Regions from separate parts of the Paenibacillus sp. EC2-1 genome, predicted to be linked through region 3. Evidence: riboswitches for the same ligand, from Rfam matches in the RefSeq annotation. Region 3 holds a riboswitch; each other region holds the start of a gene.
The links. A riboswitch is a leader RNA that binds a small molecule or an ion and turns the genes downstream of it on or off. The one in region 3 is predicted to bind cyclic di-AMP.
Positions count from the first base shown of each region.

Region 1: linked by a shared signal. The riboswitch ahead of ACK8P5_RS00565 (C40 family peptidase) and the one ahead of ACK8P5_RS21280 (TrkH family potassium uptake protein) in region 3 are both predicted to bind cyclic di-AMP.
Region 2: linked by a shared signal. The riboswitch ahead of ACK8P5_RS24465 (hypothetical protein) and the one ahead of ACK8P5_RS21280 (TrkH family potassium uptake protein) in region 3 are both predicted to bind cyclic di-AMP.

Region 1 is NZ_CP186006.1:117,492-123,094, reverse strand. Features, by position in the region: gene ACK8P5_RS00575 (M1 family metallopeptidase) at 60-2,048, shown strand; gene ACK8P5_RS00570 (hypothetical protein) at 2,060-2,884, shown strand; cyclic di-AMP (ydaO/yuaA leader) riboswitch at 3,079-3,215, shown strand; gene ACK8P5_RS00565 (C40 family peptidase) at 3,218-3,691, shown strand; gene ACK8P5_RS00560 (C40 family peptidase) at 4,105-4,572, shown strand; gene ACK8P5_RS00555 (GNAT family N-acetyltransferase) at 4,672-5,166, shown strand; gene ACK8P5_RS00550 (c-type cytochrome) at 5,338-5,603, shown strand, end outside.
Region 2 is NZ_CP186006.1:5,212,552-5,218,154, reverse strand. Features, by position in the region: gene kdpB (potassium-transporting ATPase subunit KdpB) at 1-544, opposite strand, end outside; gene kdpA (potassium-transporting ATPase subunit KdpA) at 566-2,245, opposite strand; gene ACK8P5_RS24470 (potassium-transporting ATPase subunit F) at 2,276-2,341, opposite strand; gene ACK8P5_RS24465 (hypothetical protein) at 2,503-2,913, opposite strand; cyclic di-AMP (ydaO/yuaA leader) riboswitch at 3,040-3,206, opposite strand; cyclic di-AMP (ydaO/yuaA leader) riboswitch at 3,324-3,533, opposite strand; gene ACK8P5_RS24460 (hypothetical protein) at 3,914-4,363, shown strand; gene ACK8P5_RS24455 (TrmB family transcriptional regulator) at 4,465-5,229, shown strand; gene ACK8P5_RS24450 (MFS transporter) at 5,323-5,603, opposite strand, start outside.
Region 3 is NZ_CP186006.1:4,554,727-4,560,329, reverse strand. Features, by position in the region: gene uvrC (excinuclease ABC subunit UvrC) at 1-1,514, shown strand, start outside; gene ACK8P5_RS21285 (CPBP family intramembrane glutamic endopeptidase) at 1,626-3,290, opposite strand; cyclic di-AMP (ydaO/yuaA leader) riboswitch at 3,611-3,753, shown strand; gene ACK8P5_RS21280 (TrkH family potassium uptake protein) at 3,816-5,159, shown strand; gene ACK8P5_RS21275 (potassium channel family protein) at 5,176-5,603, shown strand, end outside.

The DNA of each region.
Region 1 (5,603 bases), 1.0 Mb from region 3:
ATCACCCAAAAGCAAACATATACATGCTGTAGATGCTTGTCAACGGGAGGTTGTTCGATATGGTCCCATCACGCGCTAAAGTCTTTCTTTCATCCCTGCTTGCCCTCGGTCTTCTTGGAGGATCAATGCTGTTATTTCTGCAGGGTACCCGTGTTTCAACACCTATTCTCGCCCCGGAATCGGGCAAGCCTGCAGTCGCGGAAAAGGCTCCACTCTCTCCACCTAAAGCTCAGTACGATGTCCCTGCTCCTGCACTGAGCAACAGGCTTGTTGAATATCACATGGATGTCAGGTACGAGCCTGAGGAGAACAAACTCAAAGGGAAACAAACACTAACCTGGACTCACCCCGGTAAAAAAGCAGTAACCGAGCTATACTTTCATCTTTATCCCAACGCATTCGCCTCTAAGGACACAACATTTATGAAAGAATCCGGCGGTAGACTTCGCACGGACCAGATGCCTAATGATGGATTTGGTTCAATGAAGATTACGGGAATTAAGACGGAGGAGGGGCTGTCTTTGCTCCACCGTCTTCAATATGTGCAGCCTGACGATGGGAACGTCAAAGATCAGAGTCTCGTGAAAGTACGCCTTCCACGCCCTGTTAAAGGCGGTGAGAGCTATACATTGATCATGGAATTCGAGGTGGAAATGCCTAAAATCTTTGCACGTATGGGTACGGCAGATGATTTTGTAATGGCAGGGCAATGGTTTCCAAAGATCAGTGTGTATGAACCTACAGGAACACGTGGGCGTAAGGAGGAAGGCTGGAATCTCCATCAATACCACGGGAATTCAGAGTTTTATTCTGATTTCGGCATTTACAGCGTCCGCATTCGCGTACCGGATAACTATATTGTTGCCGCCACTGGTTTCCCAACCAAGCCAGCTACAAAAGCGAATGGTGAAAAGGTCTATCAATTCTATGCCGATGATGTACATGATTTTGCTTGGTCGGCTTCACCAAACTTTATCGTCGCTGAAGAGGCATTCTCTGCTCCAGGCATACCGGGTGTACGAATAAAGCTATACCTCGATCCGGTACATAAAGACCTGAAAGATCGGTATTTTGACGCCGCTAAGGCAGCCCTATCCTCTTACGGTAAGTGGTATGGTACTTATCCTTACTCGACCTTATCCATTGTTGTACCGCCAGAAGCGGGAAATGGTGCAGGAGGAATGGAATATCCGACACTTGTAACGGCCTTCGGAGCCAAAAATGATTCACCCGGGTACGATCTGGAGCGCACCATCATTCATGAGATTGGACACCAATATTTCTACGGTATGATTGCAAGCAACGAGTTTGAAGAAGCATGGCTTGACGAAGGCTTCACCTCATATGCTGAGGAGCGAGTCATGGAACAGGAATATGGCGTGACTTCTAATACGGCAGCCCAAGCTGCAGCCATCTCCTCACCAGAGCCATTACAACAAGAATCTTGGAAATACGGGTCTCACCAGAAATATGCACTTAATGTTTACACACGTGGCAAGCTGGTGCTGCAAGATATTGAACGTCTAGTCGGTACGCAGACCATGAACAAAATCATGATGGCCTATGCGAAAAAATTCCGCTTCAAACATCCAACGACCCAAGATTTCCAACAGGTAGTAGAGGAGCTAACAAAACAACCATGGCAGTCCTATTTTGACCAATACGTATACGGGAACAAGATGGCTGATGTCGCGATTGAACAAATTGAGACCAAAAATACCGGTTCACGCGAGGAGCCTGCATATGAATCTATAGTAACCGTCGTAAATAAGGGGGGCACGGTTACGAACATCCCGATTACATTCGCCTTCGAAGATGGAAGGACTGTAGAAAAAATATGGGACGGTAAGAAAAAAACAACGCAGTACAAAATCGAGCATCGCTCTCCATTACTGTGGGCCATGGTTGATCCTAAATTTACAATCGTGCTGGAGAACAAACATATTAATAACTATATGAAGGCGGAAATGGATCCGAAAGTGCTCACGCGCTGGAACCTAAGCATTAACAAGCTGGTAGAGGCACTGTTCGGCAGCCTGTCATGGTAAGGGGGGAGAACATGAAAAGCTATACAGGCAAAGGCTGGACCAGTGTAAAAGATCAGTTCTATGTTATTATTCTGTTGTTTTTATACAAGCTTTTGTGGGGATATTTTCTTTACCGGATCGTAAAATCAGCCGTTGTTCCACTTCTGATGCGATTTCCTGATCCCGCTCCAAGTGAGCTTAGTAAGCTGCTGTATTTCTATGAGGGAGAAATGGCCTTATTACAGAGTAATGACGTTCACACCTATGCCTGGATACTTATACTTATGCTAATGATTCGGATGGTGCTAACTCCACTCATTCAAGCAGGTATACTCTACAATCTTCATCAGGAGGCAAAGGGAGAGCGAGGATTGTTCCTCTTTAAAGGAATGAGACAATTATGGAAACCAGTAACCCTGTTTTACATAATTGAGACTCTATTTACCTTTATGCCAGCTTATTGGCTGGTGCCCAAAATGCTTCCTTTTCTATTCGCGGCTATTCGAGAGCCTTCTGCCTTGCTCCATCTAGCCCCTTACATCCTTGGTTGGTTAATTTACGCGTATCTGCTTCGGATGTGCCTGCTTTACATGCAGTTCGGAAAAACAGGTGGGACCAGCATGATATCAGCTTTATGGATCTGCTTGCGTCATATCGGAAAGGTCACTCTGATCTCAATCATAATTGGTGGAACGGGAATGGTCATGCTTCTATTACTCAGTGGATTATCATTCCTATGGGCTGGACTAATGGGTCTGATCATTCACCAAGCTAGCTATTTTATAAGTAGTCTATTCCAGCTCTGGAGTATCACAACACAGTACCAGCTATGGCTTACACATGAACAGCAACGTTAAAAAATACTCTCGTTCCAAAAAAATCCCAATCCTTCTCAAAGGATTGGGATTTTTCGTATAAAAATATAATTTCCTCGTTTGCCAAATTGTTAATACTCTGCTAAAATAACGAATGTGATAGTAACAACTTTGTCATCTTTATTGTAACTTTTTCATATGGATAAACAGTCGAATATTAGAACTAGATTTTTTATACCATTAAGAAGCCGAATTCCCTTACATGGGAAGCGGGGGATCCGTCTTGGGTGCATTGATCTCGCAACAGAGTGATCATAGGCTAACCTTCAGCCGAACCCTTAAGCTAACCTCGCAGGCATTGGAAGGAGCTTTCTCTTGAAAAAAAAGTTAACAGCCATATCGATCGGACTTACACTCGCTCTTACATTAAGTGCCGGAAGCGCTTTCGCTGATTCCAAGCTTAATAACGCAATCAAACCAGTCATTGGTGTCTCATATAAAATGGGTGGAACAACGACTAAAGGATTCGATTGCTCTGGATTTACAAGTTATGTATTCAAGAAAATTGGACTCACATTGCCTCGTGCATCCGCATCCCAGTATAAAGTTGGGACTGCCGTAGCAAAGAGCAATCTAAAAGCTGGTGATCTTGTATTCTTTAATACCTCCGGCAGAGGCGTATCCCATGTTGGGATTTATGTAGGCGGTGGTAAATTTGCACATTCCTCAACTTCCAAAGGTGTTACCATTACTGCACTCAATTCCAGTTACTTCGGAAAACGGTACATAGGCGCTAAGCGTGTTATGAGCTCGAGTAAGTACAAAGCCGTCGCTGTCAATTATAATTAATTATCATATAAGCCGTTACCTAAGCCCGGATGAGATCTCTACAATCTCCTTCGCGGCTTTTTCTTTATACTTATATAACGTATGGACCTTGCAAAAAGTTCACCTTTTTATAAAATAATTTTTAATTATTTTCTTAGGTATCATGTCTTACTTGTGATTTACCCTTATTGCAGATGATTAAACATGTTTCAGGTAAATTTGAATCATTATTTGTCTTTTTTCTTCGTCACATAACCATTTAAACCACTCGAAAAGACAGCAAGAAACAATTGCCAACAGGACAAGCCCTCTGATAGAATATCAGTGTAATCATTCCATCATTATTGTAAGGGCTTTTATACATAGAACATTGTGCCGAATAGCCTTCAACCGAACCCTTAAGCTAACCTCGCAGGCATGGAAGGAGTCTTTATATGCTAAAGAAATTAGGCGTATCTGTTATCGGCCTCACTCTCCTACTTACTTCTGGGATCAACAGTGCTTTTGCAGACAGCAAGCTAGATCAAGAAATTGACCAAGTTCTTGGAACAAAATATAGTTATGGCGGAACAACAACAAGCGGATTCGATTGTTCTGGGTTCACAATGTACATATTCTCTACGCTGGGATTAAAGCTCCCGCATCAATCGAGCTCCCAATTCGAGATGGGGACAACGATAACCCGCCAAGATTTGCGCCCGGGTGATCTCGTGTTTTTCAATACGACTGGCCGCGGGGTATCCCATGTAGGCATCTACATCGGGGATGGGAAGTTTGCTCATGCCTCTACTTCCAGAGGTGTTGTTACCAATCGTTTGAGTGATAGCTACTACGCAGAACGATATATTGGCGCCAAACGAATTCTGGATGACATATTTTACGAAAATCTTGCAGCAGAATAACTCATTTTTTTTATAACATACTAAATCATATCCGCGAAGAGAAGCTTCCTTTCTTTTGGCGGTTTTTTCTTCCTTACTCAATTAAAAAGGAGACAACTTATGAATCACCAGACAGAACAGCTATATGCCATTCCAATGACGATCGACCAAGCAGCTGAAGTTTGTGAATGGACGTATCCAGCTCCGTATAATATATACGGCTGGCTACCTTTTGAACAGATGCAGGGTCTCGGTATTGAATTTGGTGATCCGGATATCCGTCGTCAGCAATATATATCTATTATGGATGAACAGGATCGAATGTGGGGCTTCGCTCAGTTGTTCCCAATGGAGGGTGTCACGCGAATTGGCCTTGGTATGCGCCCTGATTGGTGTGGCCTTGGAATGGGTAAACGATTCGTGAAATGTATTACTGATGAAGCTATACGAAGACAACCCTCGAATGAAATTGATTTAGAGGTGTTGACTTGGAATAAGCGCGCAATTCGCACTTATCAGCAAGTTGGGTTTCAGATCACTGATACTTACGAGCGGATGACTAAAGAAGGAAATGCACTGTTTCATTGTATGGTATATAAGCCGCTAGAGAAGTAAAGAATCATCTAACAACAGGAATACGAATATGAAAAATAGCACAATTTTGTGTAATTTTTCTTATAATATCCGTAGTTTTGTTGCTTTTTTTGTCACAACTGCTATGATGTCTTTATATGTTCGTTTATAATAGAAGCTATTGTAGTATACATAAGAAGGGACGATATGACGATGCAAAAATGGATTATGAGCGGATTGTTCTTCGTCGCATGTACGTTGGCCCTTGTGCTAATGTTTACGCTTCCAGGCAAAGAACAGGTTGCTCAAGAAAACAAGCCAACCATGCCTGAAGTTACATTAGACGCTGCCGCAGCTGAAGCAACCGTAAAAGCTAGTTGTATTACTTGTCATGGTGACCAACTTCAAGGTGGAGCCGGACCTGCTCTTGATAAAGTAGGCGGTCATATGGACGCAGAAGCTATATTTAGTGTCATTAC
Region 2 (5,603 bases), 660 kb from region 3:
CACTCACGACGCGTGTACCGCCGGTTACGGAGCTGAAATCTCCGCCAGCTTCTTTAATAACCGGGGCAGATTCCCCAGTAATAGCGGATTCATCGACAGATGCGAGACCTGCAATGACCTCGCCATCACCAGGAATCATCTCACCTTGTGAGACGATGACGACATCACCTTTACGTAAATCGGTGGATGGAACGATCCTAGTTCCACCGCCATCTACAACCTTGTTTGCTGTGATCTCTTTTTTGGACTGTTTCAAGGAGTCCGCTTGGGCTTTACCACGCCCTTCGGCAAGGGCCTCGGCGAAGTTCGCGAATAAGACGGTGAAGAGCAGGATCAGGAACACGGTTAGATTAAAGCCGATGCTGTCTTCTGTACCGAAGTATTTAGGAAAGATCGTCATGAGAAGGACGATAAATGTACCGACCTCTACAACGAACATCACGGGATTTTTCATCATCGTGATCGGGTTTAATTTAATGAAGCTATCTTTCAGCGACTTCCGAATCATATCTCCGGTTAATACTGTTGTTCGATTGTTATTCATTAGAATAATCCACCTTTTCTTTTAACGGATCGTTAAATGCTCGGCGATCGGGCCAAGCACAATCACAGGCAGGAATGTCAGTGCCCCGATGATCAGGACTACTGCAATGAGAATAAAGGCGAATAGCCGGTTATCCGTGCGGAAGGTTCCAAGTGTCTCGGGAACCCACTGTTTGCGTAGCAGAGAACCGCCGACGGCCAGAAGGGCAATCATGGAGACATAACGCCCAAAGAGCATGACAAGTCCAGTTGAAATGTTCCAGAATGGTGTGTTATCTGCGAGCCCCTCAAACCCTGAGCCGTTATTAGCTGCCGAGGATGTGTATTCATACAGCACTTGTGAAATGCCGTGGAACCCACCATTTGTAATCCCGGACTGACCGGCATCTGTTATGAGTGCAAGCGCCGTTGGTGCAAGAATGATAAAAGGATGAGCTAGAATGGCGATTGCAATCAGCTTCATTTCTCTTGCCTCAATCTTCCGCCCCAGAAACTCCGGTGTACGTCCGACCATGAGCCCCGCAAGGAATACAGCCAAGATCGCGTACATCATCATGTTCATCAGACCTACACCTTTTCCGCCGAACACGGAATTCAGCATCATGAGCGAGAGCGGTGTAATGCTACCGAGCGGGGTCAGCGTATCGTGCATATTGTTGACGGACCCGGTGGTGGCGGCTGTGGTGACTGTCGTGAATAGAGCAGACTGTGCAACACCAAAACGGACCTCTTTACCTTCCATATTGCCTTGTGAGGCATCGATTCCAAGCTGGTTCATTGCAGGATTTCCGCTCGATTCCGAGACATAGGCAAGCGATAGAAACAAGGTAAACAGAACCATCATGACGGAGAAAATAACCCACCCTTGCTTCCGGTTCTTCGCGAACAAGCCGAACGTGTACGGCAGAGCTGCCGCAATGCACCACATGGATAAGATTTCGATTACATTCGTGAGCGGACTCGGATTCTCAAATGGATGTGAAGAATTCACACCGAAAAATCCACCGCCGTTCGTACCCAGATGTTTGATGGACTCTAGTGCCGCCACCGGACCCACCGATACTTGCTGCTCGGTACCCTCAAGCGTCGTTACGTTAATCGTAGGTTTTAAGGTTTGAGGAACATGCAGAGCAACGAGCAACAGAGCCACAGCAAAAGCTAAGGGGATAAATATTCTTGTATGTGCCTTAACAAAATCCTCGAAGAAGTTACCAATGGTCGTTCCCTTACTCGTAATCGCCCGAATGAATGCGATCGCGACACATAGCCCCGTTGCAGCGGAGGTGAACATCATCATCGTGATGACAGCCATCTGAGAGAAGTAGGACAGTCCTGATTCACCACTATAGTGCTGGAGATTCGTGTTCGTCATAAAGCTGATGATGGTGTTAAATGACAGTGTCGGCTCCATATGATCAACCCCGTTCGGATTGAAAGGAAGCGCCTTTTGCAGCCGTAGGATGAGATACCCAACGGCGACGAGTACGATGTTCGTCATTACAAAGCTAAGGGCATATACTTTCCAAGTCATGCCCTTACGTTCTTTAAGCCCGATTAATCGGTAGATCGGTTTCTCTACCCATGAGAACCATTTATCCGTCCTGCTGGCTTCATCGCGAAATACATGATACACGTAAGTTCCGATTGGTTTAACGAGCAGCACCAGAACTAGAATAACGATGGCAATTTGTATAATGCCCATGATTGATTGCTTCCTCCTTCAATAGCACCCCTAGAATTGTTCCGGGTGAATCAGCGCGTAAATCAAATATAGAAAGATAAAAATCAGCAATAACATAATAATGATCATTCGTTATCTGCCTCCGGTTCATGGACTACGCGTCCACACCAGGATAGAAACAGGGTGAATAGCGTGTAGGTTCCTCCGAGAATGAGCACCATGTACAAATCCTGCATGTAAATCCCTCCAAAACATGTTTAATGAAGTATGGATCAAGGTTAGCTGGTGAGTGATGAAACTAAGAAGGACACATGATGGTTATTGGTATGAATCACAAAGGTAGCGCCAAGTCCTTTATAAATTAATCTGGGATTGCTTGAATGCGTGATGACATAGATTGGATCCGTTGTCCATGTGCGGCATATCCGCAAGTAACGGCAGCATAAATTCAGGCTGCTTTCGAACAGAAACACCTTGCTCACGGAAAAATCCGGTATGATCCAGGTTTGTTCATCGGTGGTATCAATGAAGACGATGTTCTTCGTCCCGATGCTCTCAAGACGATCCCGTTCTGCACGGTTATTCGCGATCGCTGCGAACGGGATTTTATAATAGATGAGCTGGTGGATAAATTCCTCTCCAGCCTTGGTTGGTGCGGATACTAATATCATTTCTTGCCATTCCTCCATGATTTCTCCTCCTAATGGTTAGAAAGAGAAGACAACAAAAAAAGCCACAGGGAAGGAGGATCACTCTTCCCGTGGCTTTAAGATGGCACAGTGAAATACACCGTGCCCTGCACACGACAATCGTTGCCTCTCTCTAAGTAACGCTTACGAGGTTAGCTGACGGATTCGGGCGTGAGAGTCGCCCTACCCATAGGCAGTGATCCTGCCGATGAGATTCACCCCAGAGAGAAATGCATATCTCCCGTTTGGTTCCCCCGTTCCTTTTCCGTTCAAGGACTCAGCGAATAAAAGCATTTGTTCATCTAAAGAAACCACAGAGGGCTAGAGGCCTCTGTGGTCGAGATTACCCGATCACAAGCTTCATCATCCTCTCCTATAAGCAAGCGAATCTATGCAGATTAAGGCATAAATGGCTTAAGCTCTAACGCTTACGAGGTTAGCTGACGGATTCGGGCGGTGAGAGTCGCCCTACCTGCACCTGAAATCCAGTATTTCATTGGATTTAGAAGCAGGATTCACCCCTGGAAGATGCTTCAGGCGGCTCTCACACCACCTTGCACATCTCTTGATTTGGTTCCCCCGATCCCTTACATGACAAGGGCATTCAGCGATTCAAGTGAATTCATTGTTCAATTCATGCTTCGTATCATACTTCTGGCGATTTAGAATGTAAATCGAGGGAGAAGCATGTATTGAGCTGTTTTATAACCAGAAAGGGTGATAAGTGAGTTGAATTCTCATTTATACTGCATGATGCTCTATATTTCTCTGTTTATCTCCCGAAATAAGCAAACTCGCAAGATACTGTGCATTTGGATAGATAATCGATGTAAGGGTGTAATGTACGCGTTTTCACTTGGCATTTTCGTGTGTTTTTTGAAGATATAGACCTGTTATGGATATTTACTTTGGAAGGGACATAACGTATGATTCATCCAACTTCATCCATATGATCTACAAATAGAGTTGTAATCGAACCGATGAAAAGGAGACACGCGTCATGGCTAGAATAATCGAACCTTTGCCAGCGTTAACGGAACCTACATTACAAGAGACAACGATACGTTATATCGAAATTTTTCGTTTTGACTGTGCTTATGCTGAACGGTTTTTACCAAGGAATATAAGTAGCCCGAACTGCGGCTTGCTCAAAATATCTTGCAGTACGGCTTCTGGCTATGCGGAGTATACACTGCCAGAGACAAGAGAGTTCGCGGATCTGGTGCGCTGGTCATCTGTATTTAGGCATTTGAAGGGATTACCTCTGGAGGAAGCTCTGCGAATTGTAGAGCGGCAGGAATGGGGAGCTCTTCGATGTAGACTCGCGGAGTCTGCTCTAACGGATTTATCCTTGAATTTTCAACAGAGCCATGAGCGGAAGCGGTTAGGCAGCTTGCCATTGGAGCGTTCTTTTCTAATGGATTGTTCACGTGCGTATTTTTGGTTCTAATTCATTTATTAAATATATATGGTTAGGTGTTATGAGTGGACTGGTCAATCGGCCCGCGCTCCGGTAACATAGAGGGTAACAAGAGTGTACAAGGAGGAGCTATGCTTCTACAATTCGGGTACTCGCAGTACGAGAGTAAAGTATATGAAACGCTGGTAACGAGCGGTGAGGCGATGGATGCATCAAGTATTGTGAAGCTCTCTGGTGTTCCCAAGGCCAAGATTTATGAGGTGCTTGATCGTCTAGTTGATAAGGGAATCGTGATGGACACCGTATCCGGTAAAAAGCGAACCTATACAGCACTGCCTGTTGAGGCAGTCATTGACAAGCTGACGCATGAGTTTGAAAGTGATATAAAGGAGCTTCGTTCAGCAGGTGTCCGTAAACAGGTTGTGGATGACCAGGTGTGGAGTCTGAAGTCGCACAGCTCCATTCAAGCGTTCTGCAAGCAGATGATTGAGGAAGCACAGGAGTCTGTTCTCGTCTCCATGTGGAGCGACGAATTTAGTGAAATTACGGATCTACTGAACCGTAAAGAACGTGAGGGCGTGCGTGTTGAGGCACTGGTGACGGGGAGTGATCACCCTGATGTTAACTTGTCGAAGTTATATGTTCTGAACCCTACCGCAGATCACGATAAGTTAGAGAGATTTATGCTTCTTGTGATCGATACGAAGCAGCTGCTGTTCGCAGGTGTGGAGCAGGGGAGCTGGCAAGCAATCCGGACGCAGGCACAGCCCTTTGTGAAGGTATTTGCTGAGTTTTTCTATCATGATATGGCGCTGACGGCGTTCAGCCGTAAATATCCGGAAGAGATGTTTAAGGACGAGGAGATTAAGTCTCTGTTGCTCCGACTTCGATATTAGATATATACGAAGAAGCCCCTGGCTGCATAGGCCGGGGGCTTTCATGTGTATGACAGAAAAGTCTAACAAACATTGTCATTATTAACTTGAATACTATGACGAAGCCGAGACGGTCTGTTCTTTCTTGCCTGTGGAATTGCGGGTCAGTGAGAAGGCAGCTACGCCAAAGGCAACGGCGGCAATCGTACCTCCCACCCAAGGGTTGTTAGCAACCGAGCTTTGGGCAATAACCGCACTACCGATCATGGAACCAAGTGCAATCCCCAAGTGGAACATAGAAGAGTTCAGGCTCAGCTGAGTCTCTGCATTGTCTGGAGCCAGCTGAAGCAGATAAGCTTGCTGTGCTGGAGAAAGCGCCCAGCTGAGCCCGCTCC
Region 3 (5,603 bases):
TGCGTAAATGCGGTGTAATGCCGAAGGAAGTCTGCCTATACTACCATATGGGTCAGTGTATGGCACCCTGTGTAAAAGAAGTTCCTCAATCTGCTTATGAGGAGATTACTCGAGAGATCAGTTCATTTCTAAGTGGTGGACACGAAGAAGTGAAAAAAGAGCTCCAGCGTAAAATGCAGGAGGCGGCAGAAGAGCTGTATTTTGAGCGGGCAAAAGAGCTTCGAGATCAGATTATGCATATTGATGCCATTATGGAGAAACAGAAGATTACGACGACGGATACGAAGGATCGAGATGTGTTTGGTTTTGCTGTAGATAAAGGCTGGATGTGTGTTCAAATTCTGTATATGCGTCAAGGGAAAATGGTCCAGCGAAATGCATCTGTGTTTCCGTATTATGGAGAAGCGTACAGTGATTTTATGTCCTTTGTAGCGCAGTATTACAGTGAGAACCCAGCTCTTCCTCAGGAAATTCTTCTGCCAGGCCCTTCGTCTGATGATATGGACCAAGATGAAGTCTCTTCGCCCGTTACGGAGAGCGAAGCAGTGACCTCTGAGGAGATTAAGGAACCTGCTGTATCTGAATCGGAAGGTAATCCTAAGGCTGAATCCTCCAAACCTGCCGAAGACTTCCTTGGTGAGGGAGCAGGAACGGTGGACGCTGCTGGTGGAGCTGCTGCTCTGCAGGAATGGATTGGTGTGAAGGTTCATGTACCGCAAAGAGGGCTGAAGCGGCAAATGGTTGGGATGGCTGCACAAAATGCAAAGGTATCGCTGGATGAGAAGTTTAGACTGATTGAGCGAGATGAAGAACGGACAACGATTGCTGCTGCTAATCTAGGAGAGGTTATCGGTCTCGATACGCTACACCGAATTGAGGCGTTTGATAACTCGAACATTCAAGGAACGAATCCTGTCTCTGCTATGGTCGTATTTATCGACGGGAAGCCAGAGCGAAAAGAATACCGGAAATATAAGATACGATCTGTACAAGGTCCGGATGATTATGGAACGATGCGAGAAGTTATTCGCCGTAGATATGAACGGGTGCTTAAGGAAAATCTAACGATGCCTGATCTGATTGTGGTGGATGGAGGCAAGGGACAGATTTCAGCAGCTGTGGATGTTCTGGAGAATGAGCTAGGCTTGTTTATTCCTGTCTGCGGGCTTGTGAAGGATGCGAAGCATAAGACAGCACAGCTGATGGTTGGGGACCCACCGGAGCCGGTGGCACTGCCACGTGACAGCCAAGAGTTCTACTTGCTTCAGCGTATACAAGATGAAGTTCACCGATTCGCGATCTCGTTCCACCGGGAACAACGCGGGAAGTCGATGGTGACTTCGAAGCTGGATTCCATCCCAGGCATAGGAGAGAAACGCCGAAAGATGCTGTTGAAGCATTTTGGATCCATCAAAAAGATAAAAGAAGCTACCATTGATGATTTCCGTCCTCTGTCCATAGGCGATAAACTGGCTAAAGAAATATTGAAGGCACTGCGTGATGAGGAGTCGTAAATAAAGGACTTCTTCTTATAACTTGATTGTAATGACATAAGAAAAACGGCTTTCATCCAGAAGATGGACGAGAAGCCGTTTTTTTGTTGCCAAATTAATGAAGGGAATTGGTTAGATCGTTTTAGCTACTCTTGATTTATTGAATTTATAGATTACATAACCAACGATGGCCGGCAGAATGATGTAGAAGATGCCCATTCCTAGGTTGAATGGATCATTCATCATCATGAGGCTGAAGCCCATCAGAATACTGTTGAACACAACATGGGCAAATACCGAAGTTAAGTATCCATATCGTAAGAAGATGTAACTGAACATGAGTCCGATGATAATGAGCTCAATCGGTCTTGAAATGACCGGATAGATCGGATATAAAGTATGTCCGAGAGCCCAAATAGTGGAAGTAATCAGACTTGCCACAAATGTGTTTCGTACGATTTTTTTAACCATTTTGATCCCGAACAGACGGTATACTGCCTCTTCGGATATTCCCGCCAGCCACGCCATCAATGGAAAGAGCCATGGATAGAGCATGTTATAAGGTGATTGTGAGGCATCTGTTGTAGACCAGGTGTGGAGTGTGAAATTCAATCCTATAAAGATCAAAGACTGAGCTCCGAGCAAAATACATGCCCATATATATCCTAGTTTCATGCTCTCTAGCACGTAAGAACCATACCCGGCTTCGCTTGCGCGTGGCCAAGGATTCAGTCCATCTTCCTTACGCCATAGTCCGCTTCCTCCAACAAGAGAGAAGTACAAGAGTGCTGAGAATACAAGAGAATATACGGCATAAAAAATCATCATACCCATGATACCGGCATCTGACATACCTTCCGCTTGGAAGACGGGAATTAGGTTGTAGGTATTCAGCATCTGAATAACAAACAGGAACACGGCAAGAAAGATACCACGTTTAAATGATGTGTGAGCTTTCGTTTTTACACTGTATACAATGGCTAAGATCCCCAAGATTAGCGTGAATAAACCATATCCCAGTAGAGTGAGCAGCGTTGCGTTTAGTGTCTGTTTCTCTACATAGGCTGTGTGGTCCTTCGGAACCGAAAATACAGGTTCATAGGAACGAAGTTGATTATCCTCGAAGGAGAATTTCAGCTGGAGCTGTGAACTCCCAATCTTAGCTTCGGGGTCTTGATATATCAGTCCAGGCTCCCCTTCTTTGGTGATCTGTTTCAGGTTGGATAGACTATATCCTTCTCTCTCTAGCCAAGGCTCAGCTAGTGACATCTTTTCAGTCAGTGACATCTCTCCTTCGATTAAACGAAGCATCTGATTGCGGACGTCACCTTTTTGCAGGAGGGCACCTTCATAACTAGAGTCAGGCAGATCATAAGAAAACCCTGCTACACTAGCATTCTGCATATGGACGTCTACGTTTAGGGCTACTCCATCAGCTTGCACTAACCGAACTCGAAAGACATCATAGGGGTATTTGCTCTCAAACTTTTTATTGTATTCGCGGAGCAAATTCTCTTTAGATAGATATCCATAAACATCAGATCTGGATTGATATGTAACGAGAGGTTTGTCAGTGGAAGAAGTCCTACTATACTGCAGATGTTCTTGTGCGAATCTTTCAGCAGCACTGATGGCTGCCTCCTTGGTGATCATTTCGGGTGTTTTGACCTCGGATGAAATAGAGGCTGTGGATGGAAAGACCTGAAAGATGAGAAATAGAATGAGACCAATAATTCCAAGTAGTACCAATGGTTGTTTGTCAGATTTAAGATGAAGAGGGTGTCCTGCTTTATTCATGTCATTCCTCCTTTTGGCATTAGCGAGTTATCAATTAGATTAAGCTATCTGTTTTCATGAAGACATAAAGTCAATATAACATAGATATGAAAGACACAAACGGCTTATCCCATTCAAATTTATGAAAAATTCGATGAAAATGAAGGAAAGATTCCGAAAAGCGTAGATAACCATGTGCTACTACTCTAGAATATGCCCAATTCGGTTCATTTTTAAGTTAATTTAAGTCTAAAACGGCTTTGGTATCCTTAAAGGATTGCGTTATAATCACTACATGCTATTGAACATGTTCATGAATCATAATATTGGATAACGTTAATTGAATAGATCAGCCGAATTTCGTAATGAAAATGGGGGAACCATTTAAGTGGGGTGAATTTCGCTTCCGAAAGGTAGTGAATAGGGCGACCTGTGTTATGCCCGAATCCGTCAGCTAACCTCGTAGGCTGTAGCACAGGAACCCAACCGCGTAAGGCATTGGATTTCCAGTGTCTTTTTTTCTTTGATTTTTTTAAAGAGGTGAACATGTTGACTTCCAAAATTAAATGGCTTCGCTTGTCGCCGCCGCAAATTCTCGTCATGGGATTTGGGGCCATTATCCTGATTGGGACGATGCTTCTCATGCTCCCGATTTCCAATACGACAGGGGAACCGCTGAACTTTATGGATGCTTTGTTCACGGCGACATCTGCTACCTGTGTAACAGGTCTTGTCGTGGTGGATACAGGGACATTCTTCAGTTCCTTCGGACAGGTTGTCATCATGATAATGATACAGATCGGTGGTCTGGGTTTCATGACCATGGCAACACTGTTCGCGCTTGTATTGAAGCGACGCATTTCATTGAAAGACCGTCTAGTTCTTCAGGAAGCGATGAATCAATCTTCTATGGAAGGAATCGTGCGCTTGATCCGCAGGGTTCTACTGTACTCCTTAGTGATTGAAGCGTGCGGAGCGACACTACTAACCATCCGATGGGCTTTTGATATGCCGTTTGGTAAGGCGCTTTATTTCGGCGTTTTCCATGCGGTAACCATGTTTAATAATGCGGGATTTGATCTGTTTGGCGACTTTAAGAGCTTGACTGGATTTGTATATGATCCGCTTGTTAACTTTGTGGTGATGTTCCTGATTGTATCCGGAGGGATTGGATTTATCGTCATGGCTGATCTGGTTGATTATAGGAAGAGTCGGAGGCTTTCACTGCATTCTAAAGTGGTGTTATCCATGACAGGGTCGCTGATTCTCATAGGTGCTGTGGTTATTTTTATCTTTGAATTTACAAATCCAGAGACACTAGGCTCGCTGAATTGGGGCGGGAAAATTCTAGGCTCCTTCTTCCAGTCGGTTACGCCGAGAACAGCGGGAGCCAACACACTAGATATAACTGAGCTACGTCAGGCTACTCAATTTTTCATGGTTATACTGATGTTTATCGGAGCTTCTCCAGGCTCTACGGGTGGTGGTATCAAAACGACAACATTCACAATGATGATTGCCGCTGTTATTGCCATGATGCGAGGCCGAGACGATATTGTGTTGTTCAGATACCGTTTGGTTCAGGAGCGAATTCTTAAAGCGTTAACGATTACGCTGCTTGCACTACTGCTGGTTATTACAGTGTCGATGATTCTATCGACGACAGAGGATAGCAGCTTCCTCACTATACTCTTTGAAGCTACGTCAGCATTTGGTACGGTAGGGCTGTCTATGGGATTAACTCCTGAGTTGTCGCTCTTCGGTAAGTTACTTATCTGTGTAACGATGTTTGCTGGTCGTCTTGGTCCATTAACACTTGCTTATGCATTAGGACCCAAGAAAGGTAAAGAGTTGTATCGTCATCCCGAAGGTAAAATGATTATTGGATAAGGAGATTGGCTAAGAAATGAAACCAAAGCAGTTTGCAGTGATAGGGCTGGGGAGATTCGGTTCAAGCCTTGCGCTTGAATTGATGGAATTAGGATATGAGGTTCTCGGGATCGACCAAGATGAAGAAGTGGTCGAAGATATGAGTGAGCTCCTCACCCATACTGTGGTCGCTGATGCGACAGACGAAGAAGTACTTAAATCGCTTGGTATTCGTAATTTTGACTGTGGCATCGTGGCTATAGGAGACGAAATTCAAACGAGTATTCTTGCAGCAATTCTTCTTAAGGAATTAGGTGTTAATACGGTCGTAGCCAAAGCAATCTCTGTGCTACACGGACGGGCGCTGCAAAAGCTGGGTGTAGACAGGGTTATTTTCCCGGAGAGAGATATGGGAATTCGTGTCGCTCATCAACTTGTTACACCGAATCTTCTCGATTATATAGA